Linked DNA regions of Rhodopseudomonas sp. BAL398. The main gene of each other region encodes a partner of the protein of the gene in region 2 in a complex. Links are inferred from orthologs where the notes say so. Each region holds a gene or a part of one and is shown on either strand. Other genes may lie near its edges.

Evidence for each region.
Region 1: the proteins of secA (region 2) and secY are in contact, whole or in part, in a crystal structure (PDB 3DIN), measured with the Thermotoga maritima proteins. The link is inferred for Rhodopseudomonas sp. BAL398 from one-to-one orthologs. Residues at the interface, in WP_004082002.1 of Thermotoga maritima: Glu261, Ala262, Arg263, Lys300, Ala301, Arg302, Thr303, Ile304, Ile305, Leu323, Tyr324, Asp325, Pro326, Val329, Ser330, Tyr333, Ile336, Lys340, Phe345, Val349, Glu363, Phe364, Tyr374, Ser375, Gly376, Gly377, Glu393, Ile395, Thr482, Ser483; in WP_004081795.1 of Thermotoga maritima: Glu108, Gly109, Glu110, Glu111, Ala236, Glu237, Arg238, Arg239, Ile240, Thr241, Ile242, Gln243, Tyr244, Ala245, Arg246, Arg247, Val248, Thr249, Gly250, Arg251, Arg252, Val253, Tyr254, Gly256, Ala257, Ser258, Thr259, Tyr260, Leu261, Pro262.

The regions. Positions count from the first base shown.
Region 1 is NZ_CP133111.1:676,223-684,779, reverse strand. Bases 115-3,024 are described here. They hold secY (preprotein translocase subunit SecY), read right to left. Parts: upstream 2,281-3,024; coding sequence 949-2,280; downstream 115-948. Other genes in these bases: rpmD (50S ribosomal protein L30), read right to left, coding at 2,931-3,024; rplO (50S ribosomal protein L15), read right to left, coding at 2,430-2,918; RBJ75_RS03195 (adenylate kinase), read right to left, coding at 115-952. In the rest of the region: more of RBJ75_RS03195, read right to left, coding at 1-114; more of rpmD, read right to left, coding at 3,025-3,125; rpsE (30S ribosomal protein S5), read right to left, coding at 3,184-3,756; rplR (50S ribosomal protein L18), read right to left, coding at 3,834-4,196; rplF (50S ribosomal protein L6), read right to left, coding at 4,208-4,741; rpsH (30S ribosomal protein S8), read right to left, coding at 4,755-5,153; rpsN (30S ribosomal protein S14), read right to left, coding at 5,164-5,469; rplE (50S ribosomal protein L5), read right to left, coding at 5,529-6,086; rplX (50S ribosomal protein L24), read right to left, coding at 6,079-6,393; rplN (50S ribosomal protein L14), read right to left, coding at 6,393-6,761; rpsQ (30S ribosomal protein S17), read right to left, coding at 6,824-7,072; rpmC (50S ribosomal protein L29), read right to left, coding at 7,083-7,292; rplP (50S ribosomal protein L16), read right to left, coding at 7,303-7,716; rpsC (30S ribosomal protein S3), read right to left, coding at 7,797-8,495; rplV (50S ribosomal protein L22), read right to left, coding at 8,519-8,557. UniProt on the Escherichia coli protein: The central subunit of the protein translocation channel SecYEG. Consists of two halves formed by TMs 1-5 and 6-10.
Region 2 is NZ_CP133111.1:4,452,316-4,461,363, reverse strand. What follows is about bases 4,995-8,395. They hold secA (preprotein translocase subunit SecA), read right to left. Parts: upstream 8,039-8,395; coding sequence 5,195-8,038; downstream 4,995-5,194. Other genes in these bases: RBJ75_RS21005 (peptidylprolyl isomerase), read left to right, coding at 8,378-8,395. Also shown: RBJ75_RS21030 (PadR family transcriptional regulator), read left to right, coding at 103-738; RBJ75_RS21025 (siderophore-interacting protein), read left to right, coding at 738-1,538; RBJ75_RS21020 (acetyl-CoA carboxylase carboxyltransferase subunit alpha), read left to right, coding at 1,717-2,679; RBJ75_RS21015 (murein L,D-transpeptidase family protein), read left to right, coding at 2,952-4,445; more of RBJ75_RS21005, read left to right, coding at 8,396-9,048. UniProt on the Escherichia coli protein: Required for protein export, interacts with the SecYEG preprotein conducting channel.

The DNA.
Region 1 (8,557 bases), 3.8 Mb from region 2 along the record:
CCTTGCCAACCGGCTTCTTCGCCGGTTTGGCCGCCGATTTTGCGGGTTTTCGGGCAGTTTTGGCGGTTTTCGCAGGCTTCTTGGCCCCGACGCCAGGTTTCGCCGGCTTTTTGGCTGCCGACTCGGCCGTCTTGGTCTTGGCCACCTTGGGCTTGGCACCCTTGGATTTGGCCACCTTGGATTTGGCCACCTTGGCTTTTGCTGCCTTGGCGGCTTTCGGCGCGGCTTTCTTGGCAACCTTGGACTTGGCCGCTTTCGATTCGGCACTGGCCGGCTTGGCGCCCGGTCGCTTGCCGCGCTTCACGACCGACGAGGTGCGTCGGGCGGCCAGGGTCTTGCCGGCGGCCTTCTTGGCAGCGTCCGTGGCGGCGATCGCCGACAGGATCCGATCGATCTCCTCGGTGACGCGCTCGATGGTCATCATGCCGTCGACGGTGAGCAGCTTGCGCTGCTCGGAATAATAATGGATCAGCGGCTCGGTCTGGCTGCGATAGCTGGCCAGCCGCTTCGACAGCACTTCTGGGGTGTCGTCGGCGCGAACGGCCTCGCCACGCGCCTTCATCTCGGCGACCCGGGTCTCGACCCGCTGCAGCAGCGCGCTCTCATTGACGCGCAACTCGACCACGGCGTCGAGCTTGATGTGCTTGTTCTTCAGCAGCGCATCGAGCGCCTCGGCCTGCGGCACGGTGCGCGGGAAGCCGTCCAGGATGAATCCCTTGGCCGCATCGGGCTGATCGAGCCGATCCGAAATGATGCCGACCACGACGTCGTCGGGCACCAACCCGCCGCCAGCCATGACGTCCTTGGCCTTCAGCCCGATCGGCGTTGCGGCCGCGACAGCGGCCCGCAGCATCTCCCCGGTGGAGAGTTGAACGATGCCGTAACGCTCTACGAGTCGTAATGCCTGCGTTCCCTTGCCCGCCCCCGGCGGCCCGAGAAGGATCAATCTCATTTCTTGCGGCCCCTTAGCTTCGACTTCCTGATCAACCCTTCATATTGGTGCGCCAACAGATAGCCCTGGACCTGAGCCACAGTATCCATCGTCACGCTGACGACGATCAGAAGCGAAGTGCCGCCGAAATAGAACGGAACGGAGGCGTAGGAAATCAGGATCTCGGGGATCAGACAGACGATCGCCAGATAGCCCGCGCCCAGCACCGTAATCCGGGTCAACACATAATCGATATATTCGGCGGTGCGCTCACCGGGCCGGATGCCCGGGACGAAGCCACCATGCTTCTTCAGATTGTCGGCGGTCTCGGTCGGATTGAACACGATCGCCGTATAGAAGAAGGCAAAGAACACGATCAACGACAGATACATGATCAGGAACAGCGGACGGCCGTGGCCGAGCTGAGTGGTGATCCACTGAAACCATTCCGGGCCCTTGCCGGCATTGAAATTCGCCACCGTGGTCGGCAGCAGCAGCAAGGACGAGGCGAAGATCGGCGGGATCACGCCCGAGGTGTTGAGCTTCAGCGGCAGATGCGAGGACTGGCCCTCGAACATCTTGTTGCCGACCTGGCGCTTCGGATACTGGATCACCAGCCGGCGCTGCGCCCGCTCCATGAACACGATGAAGGCGATCACAACCACGGCCATCACCAGCACCACCAGGATCAAGCCGGTGGACAGCGCGCCCTGACGCCCGAGTTCGAGCATATTGGCCAGGGCTGACGGCAATTCGGCGACGATGCCCGCCAGAATGATCAGCGAGATGCCGTTGCCGATGCCGCGCGAGGTGATCTGCTCGCCCAGCCACATCAGGAACATGGTGCCGCCGGTCAGCGTGATCGCGGTCGACAGCCGGAAGAACAGGCCGGGATCGGAGACGACATTGCCGGCGCCTTCGAGGCCCACGGCGATGCCGTAGGACTGGAATGCGGCCAACAGCACCGTCAGATAGCGGGTATATTGGTTGAGGGTCTTGCGGCCCGACTCGCCCTCTTTCTTCAGCGCTTCGAGCTGCGGCGACACCGTCGTCAGCAGCTGCACGATGATCGAGGCCGAGATATACGGCATGATGTTCAGCGCAAAGATCGCCATGCGGTGAATGCCGCCGCCGGCGAACATGTTGAACATGCCCAGAATGCCGCCCGCCTGCGACTTGAACACCTGCTCCCAGATATTGGGATCGATGCCGGGAAGCGGAATGTAGGTCCCGAGCCGGTACACCAGCAGCGCGCCGAGGGTGAACCAAATGCGCTTCTTCAGCTCATCGGCTTTACCGAGCGCCGAAAAATTGAGGTTTGCCGCTAGTTGTTCTGCTGCAGAGACCATAATCGGCTTTCTCCTGCGCCGCTCGCACCGCGATGCCCCGGACAGCGGGTCATCCGGTCAACGCCGGACTTCAATTTGGTATGCGGCTGGCGAAAAATCCACCGTCCCGGCCACGCCGGCGCCTGTTTTTACAGGCGATGACGCGGATGTTACGCAGCCTCGCCGGCGTCTTTCTTCGGCGGCGCGAGAACCGTCACGGTGCCGCCGGCCTTCTCGACCGCGGCGATCGCGGTTTTCGATGCGCCGTGGACCTCGATGGTCAGCTTCGACGTCACCGCGCCACGGCCCAGAAGCCGCACGCCGTCCTTGACCCGACGGATCACGCCGGCCTTCACCAATGCCTCGGCATTGATGGTGGCGGCGCCGTCGATGGTCTTGGCGTCGATCGCTTCCTGCAGCCGGTCGAGATTGATCTCGGTGAATTCCAACCGGAAGATGTTGGTGAAGCCACGCTTCGGCAGGCGCCGATGCAACGGCATCTGGCCGCCTTCGAAGCCCTTGATGGCCACGCCCGAACGCGCGGTCTGGCCCTTGCCGCCACGGCCCGCGGTCTTGCCCTTGCCGGATCCGATGCCTCGGCCAACGCGCATACGCTTCTTGCGCGAGCCGGCATTGTCGGCGATATCGCTGAGCTTCATCGCCCTGTCTCCTTATTTCTCGTCGACGACGCGGACGAGGTGTTGAACCTTGGCGATCATGCCGCGAACCGCAGGAGTATCCGGCAGCTCGGTGACGCGACCGATCTTGTTTAGCTTGAGGCCGATCAGCGTCTCGCGCTGCGAGTGATGGCGGCGGATCGCGCTGCCGGTCTGCTCGACCTTGATCATATTTGCGGCGTTTGCCATCGTCGATAACTCCAGATCGCGTCTTGTCTATTCCGGCCTGATCAATCGATCACGCCGCCTATTCGGCAACCACCTCGGCGTCGCCGCCGACCCGGCGCGACTGCAAGGTCGAGACCTTGATGTTGCGGCGCGCCGCGACCGAACGCGGCGAATCCTGGTGCTTCAACGCATCGAAGGTGGCGCGAACCATGTTGTAGGGGTTCGACGAACCGATCGACTTGGCCACCACGTCCTGGATGCCGAGCGTTTCGAACACCGCACGCATCGGGCCGCCGGCGATGATGCCGGTACCCGCCGGCGCCGAGCGCAGATACACCCTGCCCGCGCCATGACGACCGGCAATGTCGTGATGCAAGGTGCGACCCTCGCGCAGCGCGACGCGCGTCAGGTTGCGCTTCGCCGATTCGGTGGCCTTGCGGATCGCCTCGGGCACTTCGCGCGCCTTGCCATGGCCGAAACCGACCCGGCCCTTCTGATCACCGATCACGACCAGCGCGGCAAAGCCGAAGCGCTTGCCGCCCTTGACCACCTTTGCCACCCGGTTGATATGGACGAGCTTGTCGACGAATTCACTGTCGCGCTCTTCCCGACCACCCCTGTGGCCTCCACCGCGTTCGCGTTCACCTGCCATGGTGTTTTCCAATCCTTGCGAGGCCTGTCTCTGAAAGACGTGCGCCCCTATCCTGGTGTCCGTTCAATTCCAAAAGCTTAGAAGCTGAGACCGCTTTCGCGGGCCGCATCGGCCAGCGCCTTGACGCGTCCGTGATAAAGATAGCCGCCGCGATCGAAAACGACCTCGGTGACACCGTTCTTCACCGCGCGTTCGGCCAGCAGCTTGCCGACGGCCTTGGCGGCGTCGATGTCGGCACCGGTATTGCCGGTGTCGCGCATCGACTTCTCCAGAGAGGATGCCGAAGCCAACGTCTCGCCTTTCAGGTCGTCGATGACCTGCGCGTAAATGTGCTTCGACGAGCGGAACACCGACAGCCGAGGACGACCGTTGGCAATCCGGCGCAGCGAGGCCCTCACGCGATTCTTGCGCCGGGCATTCGTGATCTTGAGTTTCGACATGACCGGCTCCGTTACTTCTTCTTGCCTTCCTTGCGGAAGATAAATTCGTCGGAATAGCGTACGCCCTTGCCCTTATAGGGCTCCGGCGGCCGATAGCTGCGGATCTCCGCGGCAACCTGACCGACACGCTGCGAATCGTTGCCCGAAATGAAGATCTCGGTCGGCTTCGGCACCGTAATGGTGATGCCTTCCGGAATGTCGTAGACGACGTCGTGGCTGTAGCCCAGCGCCAGCTGCAGCTTCTTGCCCTGCAACGCAGCGCGATAGCCGACGCCGGTGATGTCGAGCTTCTTCTCGAAGCCCTTGGTGACACCCACCAGCAGATTGGCGATCTGGGCGCGCGCGGTACCGTACAGCGCCTGCGAACGCTTGGTCTCGAACCGCGGCGCGACCGTCACCGATCCGCCTTCGTATTTCACGTCGACATCGTCGTGGACGATGAACTGAAGCTGACCTTTCGGCCCCTTCATCTGGACGGTCTGGCCCGCGACGGTCGCGGTCACACCCGACGGGACCGGGACGGGCTTCTTGCCAACGCGTGACATGGTCGATCCTTCCTCAGAACACCGTGAAGAGAACTTCACCGCCCACATTCGCGTCTCGCGCTTCGTGGTCGGCCATGATTCCCTTAGGCGTCGATAATACCGAAATGCCGAGGCCGTTGTTCACGCGCGGCAGGTTCTTGACCGATGCGTAGACACGCCGTCCTGGCTTGGAAACCCGTTCGATCTCGCGGATCACGGGCTCGCCGTCGAAATATTTCAGCTCGATCTCGAGCTCGCTGCGGCCGGACGCGTGCTCGACGCTGGCGTAGCCGCGGATGTAGCCCTCGCTCTTGAGGACTTCGAGAACGTTGGCGCGCATCTTCGAGCCAGGCGTCGACACCTTGGACTTGGCGCGCATCTGGGCGTTGCGGATACGGGTGATGAGATCGCTGATCGGATCGTGCGTTGACATGCCCGCCCCCTTACCAGCTGGACTTCACGAGGCCCGGAACCAGGCCTCTGGACCCGAGATCGCGGATCGCGATACGGCTGAGCTTGTTGAGCCGGTAGACCGAGCGGGCCCGTCCGGTGATCTCGCAACGGTTGCGAATCCGCGTCGCCGACGAATTGCGCGGCATCTCGGCGAGCTTCAGCGTCGCCGCGAACCGCTCTTCCATCGGCAGCGTCTTGTCGGAGATGATGGCCTTCAAACGCGCGCGCTTGGGCGCTGCGTTCTTGGTCATTGTCTTCCGACGGTTGTTCTTCTCGATCGAACTCTTCTTTGCCATGCTTGGCTCCTGGGTTTCCGCGTTTGAGAGGCAGATCAGCTCAAAGGCTAGTCAGCTTCTCACTGCCGGAACGGGAAATTGAATGCGGTCAACAGGGCGCGGGCCTCGTCGTCGGTCGTCGCGGTGGTGCACACCGTGATGTCCATGCCCCAAGTTTCCCCCATCTTGTCGAAATCGATTTCGGGGAAAATGATATGCTCCTTGATGCCGAGCGAGTAATTGCCGCGGCCGTCGAAGCTCTTCGCGTTCAGGCCACGGAAATCCCGCACGCGCGGCAGCGCGACGTTGATCAGGCGGTCGATGAACTCGTACATCTTGGCCTTCCGCAGCGTCACCTTGGCGCCGATCGGCTGATTTTCACGCAGCTTGAAGGTCGCGATCGCGGCCCGCGAGAACGTGATGATCGCCTTCTGACCAGCGATCAGGCTGAGATCGGCGGCTGCCGTATCGGCCTTCTTGCGGTCATTGACGGCCTCGCCGATACCCATGTTCAGCACGACCTTGTCGAGCCGCGGCACCTGCATGACGTTGGCATAGCCGAACTGTTCGGTCAGCTTGCCGCGAATTTCCCGGTCGAATTGTTCGCGCAGGCGCGGAACGTAAGCGGTCTCAGCCATCGATCTCTGCTCCCGAGCTCTTGGCGATGCGGACTTTCTTGCCGTCAGCCAGAATCTTGAAACCGACGCGCGTCGGCTTGCCGTCTTTGCCGACGATCGCGATGTTGGACAGGTGGATCGGCGCCTCTTTGGCGATGATGCCGCCTTCCTGAGCCTGGGTCTGCTTCTGGTGACGTTTCACCATGTTGATCCCACGGACCAGCGCCTTCTCGTCGGTGGGACGCACCTCGAAGACTTCGCCGGTGCGACCCTTGTCGCGGCCGTTCAGCACGATAACCTTGTCACCCTTCCGGATCTTGGCAGCCATCACAGCACCTCCGGCGCGAGCGAAATGATCTTCATGTGGTTCTTGGCGCGCAGCTCGCGCGGCACCGGCCCGAAGATACGGGTGCCGATCGGCTCGGACTGATTGTTGATCAGCACGGCGGCATTGCGGTCGAAGCGGATGACGGAGCCATCTGCCCGGCGGATGTCCTTGCGGACCCGCACAACCACGGCCTTCATCACGTCGCCCTTTTTCACCTTCCCTCGCGGGATGGCTTCCTTGATCGACACGACAATGACATCGCCAACGGTGGCATACCGGCGCTTGGATCCCCCAATCACCTTAATGCACATGACACGGCGTGCGCCTGAATTATCGGCCACGTCGAGGTTGGTCTGCATCTGAATCATTGATGCACCTCGTCCTCTTTCTGATGCGCAAAGTCGCGCTTAACTGGTGCGCAAGTCGCGCTTTAGGCGGTCTTCTTCTGTTCGCCCCGGACCACGGTCCAGCGCTTCAACCTCGAGATCGGCTTGCTCTCCTCGATCCACACGATGTCCCCCGGCTTGAACTCGTTGTTCTCGTCGTGGGCATGGTAGTTCTTGGAGCGTCGAATGGTCTTCTTGTAGATCGGATGGGTGAAGCGGCGGTCAACCCGCACCACGACAGTCTTGGCTTGCTTGTCACTCACGACCAAGCCTTGCAGCGTACGTTTCGGCATGTCGGGTCCCTTACTTCGTCTTCGCGTCGCGCTTCTGCGCGGCGACGGTCTTGATGCGGGCGATGTCGCGGCGGGCTTCGCGCAGACGCGAGGTGTTCTCGAGCTGCCCGGTGGCGCGCTGGAACCGCAGGTTGAAGCGCTCCTTCTTCAGATTGAGGACGGCGTCGTCCATCTGATCGGGGCTCATCGCGCGGATATCGGCGGTTTTCAAATCGGCCATGATCGTCATCCTATTCCGCGATACGCGTGACGAAACGCGTCTTGATCGGCAGTTTGGCGGCAGCCAGCGTGAACGCTTCCTTGGCGACTTGCGGGGTGACGCCGTCGATCTCGAAGATCACCCGGCCAGGCTTGACGCGGGCAACCCACAATTCCGGGGTGCCCTTGCCGGAGCCCATTCGAACTTCGGCGGGCTTCTTCGACACCGGCACGTCCGGGAAGATCCGGATCCAGACCCGGCCGGCGCGCTTCATGTGACGGGTCAGCGCGCGACGGGCGGCTTCGATCTGACGGGCGGTGATACGCTCCGGCGCCATCGCCTTCAGCCCGAACTGGCCGAACGACAAGGTCGCGCCCGAGGTCGCAACGCCGTGGATACGGCCCTTATGCGCCTTGCGGAACTTGGTCTTCTTTGGTTGCATCATGGCTTACGCCCTCAAACCTTCTGTCTTGCGCATGATCTGGCCCGAAAACCGGTGCCCACTTTTCGGGATCATGCTGTCGATCAAGCGGCGTCGCGACGCGGCCGGGAATTGTCACCCTCGGCCTGGCGCTTGTCTTGGGCCATCGGATCGTGTTCGAGGATTTCGCCCTTGAAGATCCAGACCTTGACGCCGCAGGTGCCGAACGTGGTGAATGCGGTGGCGACACCATAGTCGATGTCGGCGCGCAGCGTATGCAACGGCACGCGACCTTCGCGATACCACTCCATCCGCGCGATTTCGGCGCCGCCGAGACGGCCCGAACAATTGATACGAATGCCCTCGGCACCCAGACGCATCGCCGACTGCACGGCGCGCTTCATGGCGCGGCGGAACGCGACGCGGCGCTCGAGCTGCTGGGCGATCGATTCGGCGACCAACGTGGCGTCGAGCTCCGGCTTGCGGATTTCGACGATGTTGATGACGACGTCCGACGCGGTGATGTCGGCGACCTTCTTGCGCAGCCGATCGATGTCGGCGCCCTTCTTGCCGATCACGACGCCGGGACGCGCGGAGTGGATCGTCACGCGGCACTTCTTGTGCGGGCGCTCGATCACGATCCGAGCCACGGCGGCCTGCTTCAATTCCTTGTGCAGGACTTCGCGGATCTTGACGTCCTCGTGCAGCAGCTTGCCGTACTCGTTCTTCCCGGCATACCAACGGGAATCCCAGGTCCGGTTAATGCCCAGACGCAGCCCGATTGGATTGATCTTCTGACCCATCGAAAGTCTCCCGCGCCCTGGCTTTAAGCGCTTGCTTCGGCTTCGACCTGACGAACGACAAT
Region 2 (9,048 bases):
GCTAAAATATATCACAAGGCGGTGAAAACATATCTTTGAGCTAGCTTCGCCGATTTTCATGATATATCTTAGAGCGATCATAAACGAGACAGAGGATTTTCCATGTTTGGATTCAGAGAGGCGCTCGGCCACGGCCGTCGCGGACATTTTCACCAACGTCACTTTGACGAACGCCACGCTGGCGACGAACGCCATGCCGGCCCGCGCGGCGGCGGCCGGTTCGGCCGCGACGGCGGTCCCGGGGACTGGCAGGAGGAGGGCGAGGGTCGCGGCCATGGAAGGCGCCGGCGCTTCGAGGGCGCCGAGCTGCGGCTGGTGCTGCTCAAGCTGATCGCCGACCGGCCGCGCCATGGCTATGATCTGATCCGCGCGATCGAGGAGCTGACCGGCGGCGCCTATGCGCCGAGCCCCGGCATCATCTATCCGACGCTGACGCTGCTCAGCGAAATGACCCTGATCGAGGAGCAGGTGTCGGAGGGCGCGCGCAAGCAATTTGCCATTACGCCGGACGGCACCGCGCATCTTGCCGAGCACGCCGCCGAAGTCGCCGCCATGCTGGCGCGGTTGGAAGCTATGGGCGCGATGCGCGAACGCACCGACGCGGTGCCGGTGCGCCGCGCCATGCACAACCTCAAAAGCGTGCTGATGCATCGGCTCGGCGCCGGCCTCGGCAAGGACAAACTGCACGAAGCGGTGGCGCTGATCGACGAAGCCGCCAGCAAGATCGAGCGGCTGTGATGAGCAGAACCGACACCTTGCCGGGCCAGGGCACTCCCCCTGGCCCGGATCACACGCCGCGCCATCAGGTGCAGCGCGTTCGCCACGAACTCCGCCGCCGTCTGCTCACAGTGGCGGCAATCACGCCGCTGCCGTCGCGGATGCTGCGGTTCGACCTGACCTCGCCGGAGCTCGGCGATTTCGTCAGCCTCGGCCATGACGACCACGTCAAACTGATCTTTCCGGCCGGCGCCGACGGCAAACCGGTGATGCGGGATTTTACCCCGCGCCGGTTCGACCGAGCGCGCGGATCGCTGACGATCGATTTCGCTCTCCACGAGGCCGGGCCGGCGACCCAATGGGCGGCATCGGCGCGGCTCGGCGACACGCTCGAGATCGGCGGCCCGCGCGGCTCCAGCGTGGTGCCGGACGATTTCGACTGGTATGCGCTGATCGGCGACGAGACCGCGCTGCCGGCGATCGGCCGCCGCGTCGAGGAATTGCGCCCCGGCGTGGCCGTGGCGAGTTTCGTGATCACCGCCGACGGCGCCGCGCAGCAATTGGCCACCGCTGCTGCCTGGACGCCGCATTGGATCGCGCGCGATCCGTCGTCCGATGACGCTGCCCAGCTGCTGGCGGCGCTGGCGGCGTTTTCGCTGCCGGAAGGCGAGGGTTTTGTCTGGATCGCCGCCGAGGCGGCGGTCGCCCGGGCGCTGCGGCGCGAGATCGTCGAACAGCGCGGCCATCCCAAAGCCTGGACCAAGGCGGCGGGCTATTGGAAACGCGGCGAACCCGACGCCCACGAGACCATCGAAGACTGAGGACGTCATCTGCCGCCATCGGGCGCCGCCGATGGCCGCATGTGGGCCGCGCGAGCGCGAAACCAAGTCGTTGACACAAATTACCTTTTGCGTCGCCCGCTTGACTCGGGCGGCCGATGGCTAGAAAAGCCGGGTTTGGCCGCTATCGCCCGTCCCTCCCAGACCCCATATCGTGCAAATGCCTGATCCCATGCGCAGCTATCTCGATTTTGAAAAGCCGGTCGCGGAACTTGATTCCAAGATCGACGAATTGCGTGCGCTGGCGGAGTCCGGCAGCGACATCGGCGAGGAAATCAGCCGGATCGAGGAAAAGGCCGGACAGGCCTTGCACGACCTCTATGCCACGCTGACCCCATGGCAGAAGACCCAGGTGGCGCGGCATCCGCAGCGGCCGCATTGCCTCGACTATATCGAGACGCTGATCACCGAATTCACCCCGATGGCTGGCGATCGCAAATTCGGCGAGGACGAAGCTCTGGTCGGCGGATTCGGCCGTTTCCGCGGCGAAAGCATCTGCGTGATCGGCCAGGAAAAGGGCGCCTCCACCGAGAGCCGGCTCAAGCATAATTTTGGCATGGCGCGGCCGGAAGGCTATCGCAAGGCCGTGCGGCTGATGGAAATGGCCGATCGTTTCGGCATTCCGGTGCTGTCGCTGGTCGACACCGCCGGGGCCTATCCGGGCATCGGCGCCGAGGAACGCGGCCAGGCCGAGGCCATCGCGCGCTCCACCGACGCTTGCTTGGCGCTCGGCGTTGCCAATGTCGCGGTCGTGATCGGCGAAGGCGGCTCCGGCGGCGCCATCGCGATTGCCACCGCCAGCCGGGTGCTGATGCTGGAACACGCGATCTACAGCGTGATCTCGCCCGAAGCCGCCTCCTCGATCCTGTGGCGCGATGCCGCCAAGGCCCAGGAAGCCGCGACCTCGATGAAGATCACCGCGCAGGATCTGGCGCGGTTCGGCGTGATCGACCAGATCCTGCCGGAGCCGAAAGGCGGCGCGCATCGCGATCCCGCCGCCATGATTGCGACCGCGGGCGACGCCATCGCCCAGGCCTTCGCCGCGATGGCAGACCTGGACCGCGACACCATCCGCAAGCAGCGGCGGCAGAAATTCCTCGATATCGGCCGCAAACTGGCCTGATCCGGCCCCGCCGGACTGATGCGGCGGACGGCTGAGCTCCGCCAGCCTCTGCTCAACCTTCCTTAACCATATTCATCGGCCTGCCGGTTCGGTCCAAGTTTGGCCGCGAGCGGCGTGTTCAGTGTTCCTTGACCATGCCCCGGCATGGCGCGTCCGCACCGCCTTGATCGGCTTGCGAGCACGGGGTCTTAAGGATAATATTTGGCTAGGGTAATGGGCACAATTGTCGACAATCGGAGACTGAATTTGCCCATTGGCTGCGGAGCTTCGCTTTGATCAATCTCCCAGGTCGCGCGCTTGTCGCCTCGGCCGTGCTTGCGGCCGGCTTGGCGCTGGCCGGCTGCAATAGCGACCAGATTTCGCTGGCGAGTAACGCCAAGGCCAATCAGCCGGTGCCACCGCGCTTGGTTTCCGAGATGCAGACCAAGGACATGGATCTGCAATCGCCGATCCTGGTGCGGCTGTTCAAACAGGAGGCCGAGCTCGAGATCTGGAAGCAGACTCGCTCAGGCCGTTTTGCTCTGCTCAAGACCTATCCGATCTGCCGCTGGTCCGGCGATCTCGGACCGAAGATCCGCGAAGGCGACCGCCAGGCGCCGGAAGGATTCTACGCGATCTCGCCCGGCCAGATGAATCCGCAATCGTCCTATTACCTGTCGTTCAACACCGGCTATCCGAACGCCTTCGATCGCGCGCTCGGGCGCACCGGCTCGCAGCTGATGGTGCATGGCGACTGCTCGTCGCGCGGCTGCTACGCGATGACCGACGAACAGATCGCCGAGATTTATTCGCTCGGCCGCGAATCGTTTTTCGGCGGCCAGCGCGCGTTCCAGCTTCAGGCCTATCCGTTCCGGATGACGCCGGCCAACCTGGCCAAGCATCGCAACAATCCGAACATGCCGTTCTGGAAGATGCTTAAGGAAGGCAATGATCATTTCGAGGTGACGCGGCAGGAGCCGAAGGTCGATTTCTGCGAGAAGAAATACGTATTCGACGCGGCCGCCCCGCCGGATGCATCGCAGCCGCTGTCGTTCAACCCCGCCGGCAAGTGCCCGGCCTATGTGATCCCCGATTCGATCGCCTCGGCCGTGAAGGCCAAGGAGCGGAGCGATGACATCAAGACCGCCGAGCTGATTTCCAAGGGCATGCCGGTGGCGCGGCTGCAGACCGGCATCGATGGCGGCATGAACCGCGTGTTCGCCGCCAAGCTGCCCGATGCCTCGACCGGCCTGTCGGAAGGCGGCGACAGTCAAAGCCTGGCGCTCGCGGCGATGACCCGCGCGCCGGGCACGATCCCGCCGACCGTCAACCCTCCGCGAATCTCCGCCGGCGTGACCGGCACCGTGTCGGAGCCAGCGGCCGCGGTGGAATCCACCGCGCCTAAGGCCTATGTCGCGTCCGTGGAGTCAAACAACCCGTCCAGCTCCAGCAATTTCTTCAGCAGCCTCGCCAGCAAGGTCGGGATCGGCAGCCACGAGGCCAAGCCGACCGCCGAGGCGGTCCCGCTGCCGATTCCCCGCGCCAAGCCCAAGACGGCCCCGCGAAATTATGCCGTCAGAGGTCAGGACAGCGCAGCGCCGCCGCGACATCAGGCGCAGGTGCCGACCCCGGCCGAACCGCCAAGGCACACGGCCGCTGCCCGGCCGCAGCTGAAGCCCTCGCTCGGTTCCGAGAGCACCGCCGCCCTGTCCGGCAGCACGATGGCCGGCGCCGCGCCGGTGGTGTCGACGAATTCGTTCGACAGCCGGTTTTCAGCGGCGCGCTGAGGCTGCGCCGGCGAAGACGCCGCAATTTCATTTCAGGTGACGACGACCACAGCGCCTCGACCGGCAGGCCGCATCTGCGAGGGACCGACCTACCACGCCGAAGTCCGCCTCAGCCTCAACCCTCGGATCTTGCCGCTGGGATGTTGCCGCTGACGCAGCTTCAGGCGACCTGACATCAAAGGGCACAGCCTCGCGTTCGTCATGCCCGGCCTTGTGCCGGGCATCCACGCATTGAAAACCGTGCTGGATCAAAGGCGTGGATGGCCGGGACAAGCCCGGCCATGACTCAATTGATGAGTCAACGGCAACGTCCGTCGGTATGACCCGTCTGATCAAACTCGGTCATTCCGGGGCGCGAGCAGCTCCGCTGCGAGCGAACCCGGAATCTCGCGGCAAGGCAGGGCGCTTAAAGCGCTTGATCGATTGATCGATTGATCGAAGCGGATTTGGTCGTTCCCAAGGGCACTGAGTCCTCATCCTGAGGAGCCCGGCAAAGCCGGGCGTCTCGAAGGATGAGGAGCCGGATGTCTGCGGCCTATGGTTCGAGACGGCGCTTCGCGCCTTCTCACCATGAGGGCGTGCCCGTTGTGAGTGCTCCGAAGCGCAAGCCTGATTCCATCAAAAACAGAATTGCTCTCTAAGCGAGATTCCGGGTTCGCTCAGCCTGCGGCCGCGCGCCCCGGAATGACAGCATCCATGGAAACAAGCTCTATGGAATCAAGCGGGTCACCCCGCCTCGAAGCCGCAGCTCAGGCGTAGCGGCCGTGGCAGTGCTTGTACTTCTTGCCGGAGCCGCAGGGGCAATCCTCGTTGCGGCCGACCTTGCCCCAGGTCTCGGGGCGGTTCGGGTCGCGCGCGGACTTGTCGGCATTGTCGGCCGGCGCCAGCGAGACATTGGCGAACGACATCTCGTCCTCGCCGGTGTTCGGATCGAGCTTGTGCGCTTCCATCGGCGGCAGCTCATGGTCCTGCTCCGGCGGAATGATCTCGACCCGCATCAGCTGCGCGGTCACCGCCTCGCGCAGATGCGCGATCATCGCCTCGAACAGGCTGAACGCCTCCGACTTGTATTCCTGCAGCGGGTCGCGCTGGCCATAGCCACGCAGCCCGATGACGTTGCGCAGATGATCCAGCATCACCAGATGCTCGCGCCACAGATGATCCAGGGTCTGCAGCAGGATGCTCTTTTCGGCGTAGCGCATCACCTCGGGGCCCCATTGCGCCACCTTGGCCGCCATGTGTTCGTCGAACACCTTCTCCAGCCGCGCCAGCAATTCCTCGTCGGCGATGCCTTCTTCTTTGGCCCACTCATCGACCGGCAGATCGAGGCCGACCACGCGATCCAGCTCTTCCTTGAGCCCGGCGACATCCCACTGCTCGGCATAAGCGTGTTCGGGGACGTGCTTGGAAACCAGATCCTCGACAAAGGCGTGACGCATGTCGGTGACGGTCTCGTTGACGCTGTCTTCCTTCATCAGGTCGACGCGCTGGTCGAAGATCACCTTGCGCTGGTCGTTCTGGACGTCGTCGAATTTCAGCAGATTCTTGCGGATGTCGAAGTTGCGCGCCTCGACCTTCTGCTGCGCCTTTTCCAGCGCCTTGTTGATCCAGGGATGGATGATCGCCTCGCCTTCCTTCAGGCCGAGCCTGGTCAGCATGGTGTCGAGCCGGTCGGAGCCGAAGATCCGCATCAGATCGTCTTCCAGCGACAGGAAGAATTTCGAGCGGCCGGGATCGCCCTGACGGCCGGAACGGCCGCGCAGCTGGTTGTCGATGCGGCGGGATTCATGGCGTTCCGAGCCGATGATGTAGAGCCCGCCGGGCCGGGTCACGGTCTTGGCCGGCTTGGAGCCCTTCGCCGGCTCGATCTCGACCACATCCTCGGCCTTCAGCACGATGTCGCGGAAGCGTTCTACGTCCTTCTTGATTTCCTCGATCTTGGCGGCCTTTTCGGCCTCGTCGGTGATGCCCGCGGTGTCGTGTTCGATCCGCATCTCCAGCGAGCCGCCGAGTTTGATGTCGGTGCCGCGGCCGGCCATGTTGGTGGCGATGGTGATCGCGCCCGGCACGCCGGCTTCGGCGACGATATAGGCTTCCTGCTCGTGGAAGCGGGCATTCAGCACCGCGAACAACTTCGCCGGCTTGCCGGTGCGGGCGGCGGCATAGAGTTTGTCCATGCCCTTGGGATCGGCGAAGTCGATCTGCTTGTAGCCGTGCTTGAGCAGGTAGTCGGCCAGCACCTCGGATTTTTCGATCGAGGCGGTGCCGACCAGCACCGGCTGCAGCCGCGCATTGGCGCGCTCGACCTCGGCCAGGATCGCGGCGTATTTCTCGTTCTGGGTGCGATAGACCTCGTCGTCCTCGTCGAGACGCGCGATCGGCAGATTGGTCGGGATCTCGACCACTTCGAGCTTGTAGATGTCGAACAATTCGTCGGCTTCGGTCAGCGCCGTGCCGGTCATGCCGGCGAGCTTGTCGTACATCCGGAAGTAGTTCTGGAAGGTGATCGAGGCCAGCGTCTGGTTTTCCGGCTGGACCGTGACGTGTTCCTTGGCTTCCAGCGCCTGGTGCAGCCCTTCCGAATAGCGTCGGCCCTGCATCATGCGACCGGTGAATTCGTCGATGATGATCACCTCGTCGTCGCGAACGATGTAGTCCTTGTCGCGCGAAAACAGCGAATGGGCGCGCAGCGCCTGATTGATATGATGCACCACCGAGACGTTCTCGACGTCGTACAGCGACTCGCCCTTGAGCTGGCCGGCGTCGCGCAGCAGGGTCTCGATCTTCTCCATGCCGGCTTCGGTCAGCGTCACGGTGCGCTGCTTCTCGTCGAGCTCGTAATCGGTCGCCTTGTCGAGCTTGGGCAGGAAGGTGTCGATGGTGTTGTAGAATTCCGAACGGTCGTCGAGCGGGCCGGAGATGATCAGCGGCGTGCGCGCCTCGTCGATCAGGATCGAGTCGACTTCGTCGACGATGGCGTAGGCATGGCCGCGCTGCACCATGTCCTCGAGCCGGTACTTCATATTGTCGCGCAGATAGTCGAAGCCGTATTCGTTGTTGGTGCCGTAAGTGATGTCGCAGGCATAGGATTTCTGCCGCTCGCCGTCATCGAGACCGTGCACGATGACGCCGGTGGTCATGCCGAGGAAGCGGTAGATCTGGCCCATCCAGCCGGAGTCACGGCTCGCCAGATAGTCGTTGACGGTGACGACGTGCACGCCCTTGCCGGCCAGCGCGTTGAGATAGACCGCCAGCGTGGCGACCAGCGTCTTGCCTTCGCCGGTCTTCATCTCGGCGATGTCGCCCTCGTGCAGCACCATGCCGCCGATCAGCTGCACGTCGAAATGACGCTGGCCGAGCGTGCGCTTGGCGGCCTCGCGCACCGTGGCGAAGGCCGGCACCAGCAATTCGTCAAGGGTCTTGCCTTCGGCGATCTGTTTGCGGAATTCATCGGTGCGGGCCCGCAGCGCCTCGTCGGACAAAGCGGCGATTTCCGGCTCCAGAGCGTTGATGGCGTCGACCCGAGCCTGGTAGGCCTTGACGCGACGATCATTGGCGGAGCCGAAAAATTTGCGAGCAAGCGCGCCGAGCATACTAAAATCCTGTCTTTGCAGTTCGGCGTCGCCGCCGGCACATCATTCAACCGAAGCTATCAACTCATCGTGACGCAGGGGCTGGCATCCGGTTCGGGCGTCGCGCGAAATCAGTGGGAATCCAGCAATCCGAGGTATTCGGCCAAGCTTCGGCCGGTCGATGCCTGTCCCACCTTACTAGTCTGGGGACAGATATGGCTGGGTCAGGGGGTTGTCAACGCGCCAGCCGGTCGCGGAATTCATGAAATTGACCAAGTTTTCGCGTTGCCAAGGCCGCATGGTTGGGCAACTGTCCCGCCGCCCCGAAACAGCACTATTTCCCGAAGATAAGGATTCTCCATGACCGCCGTGTCGTTGTTACCCAAATCCAGCCATCGCTTCGGCCTGACCGCCGTGACCGGCTGCCTTGCTTTGGTGCTGTTTGCGGGTCTTCCGGTTCGCGCCGAAGACGCCAATCCGGTGCTTGCCAAGGTGAACGGTGCCGAGATCCGCCAAAGCGACGTGACCCTGGCCGAACAAGAACTCGGGCCCAGCCTGGCGCAGATGGACCCGGCGACCAAGCAGGACAACGTGTTGTCGTTCCTGATCGACATGAAGATCGTCGCCAAGGCGGCCGAGGACAAGAAGATCGCCGACACCGCCGATTTCAAGACCAAGCTGGCTTTCGCGCGCAATCGCCTGCTGATGGACAGCCTGCTGGCGACCGAAGGCAAGGCAGCGACCACCGACGCGGCGATGAAGAAGGTCTATGACGAGGCCGCCAAGCAGATCGCCAGCGAGCAGGAAGTTCACGCCCGCCATATCCTGGTCGAGACCGAGGACAAGGCCAAGGAGATCGAGGCGGAGCTGAAAAAGGGCGCCGACTTCGCAGAATTGGCCAAGAAGGAATCCAAGGATCCGGGCGCCTCCGACGGCGGCGACCTCGGCTTCTTCACCAAGGAGCAGATGGTGCCGGAATTCTCCGCCGCAGCCTTCGCGCTGGAGCCGGGCAAGATCTCGGAGCCGGTGAA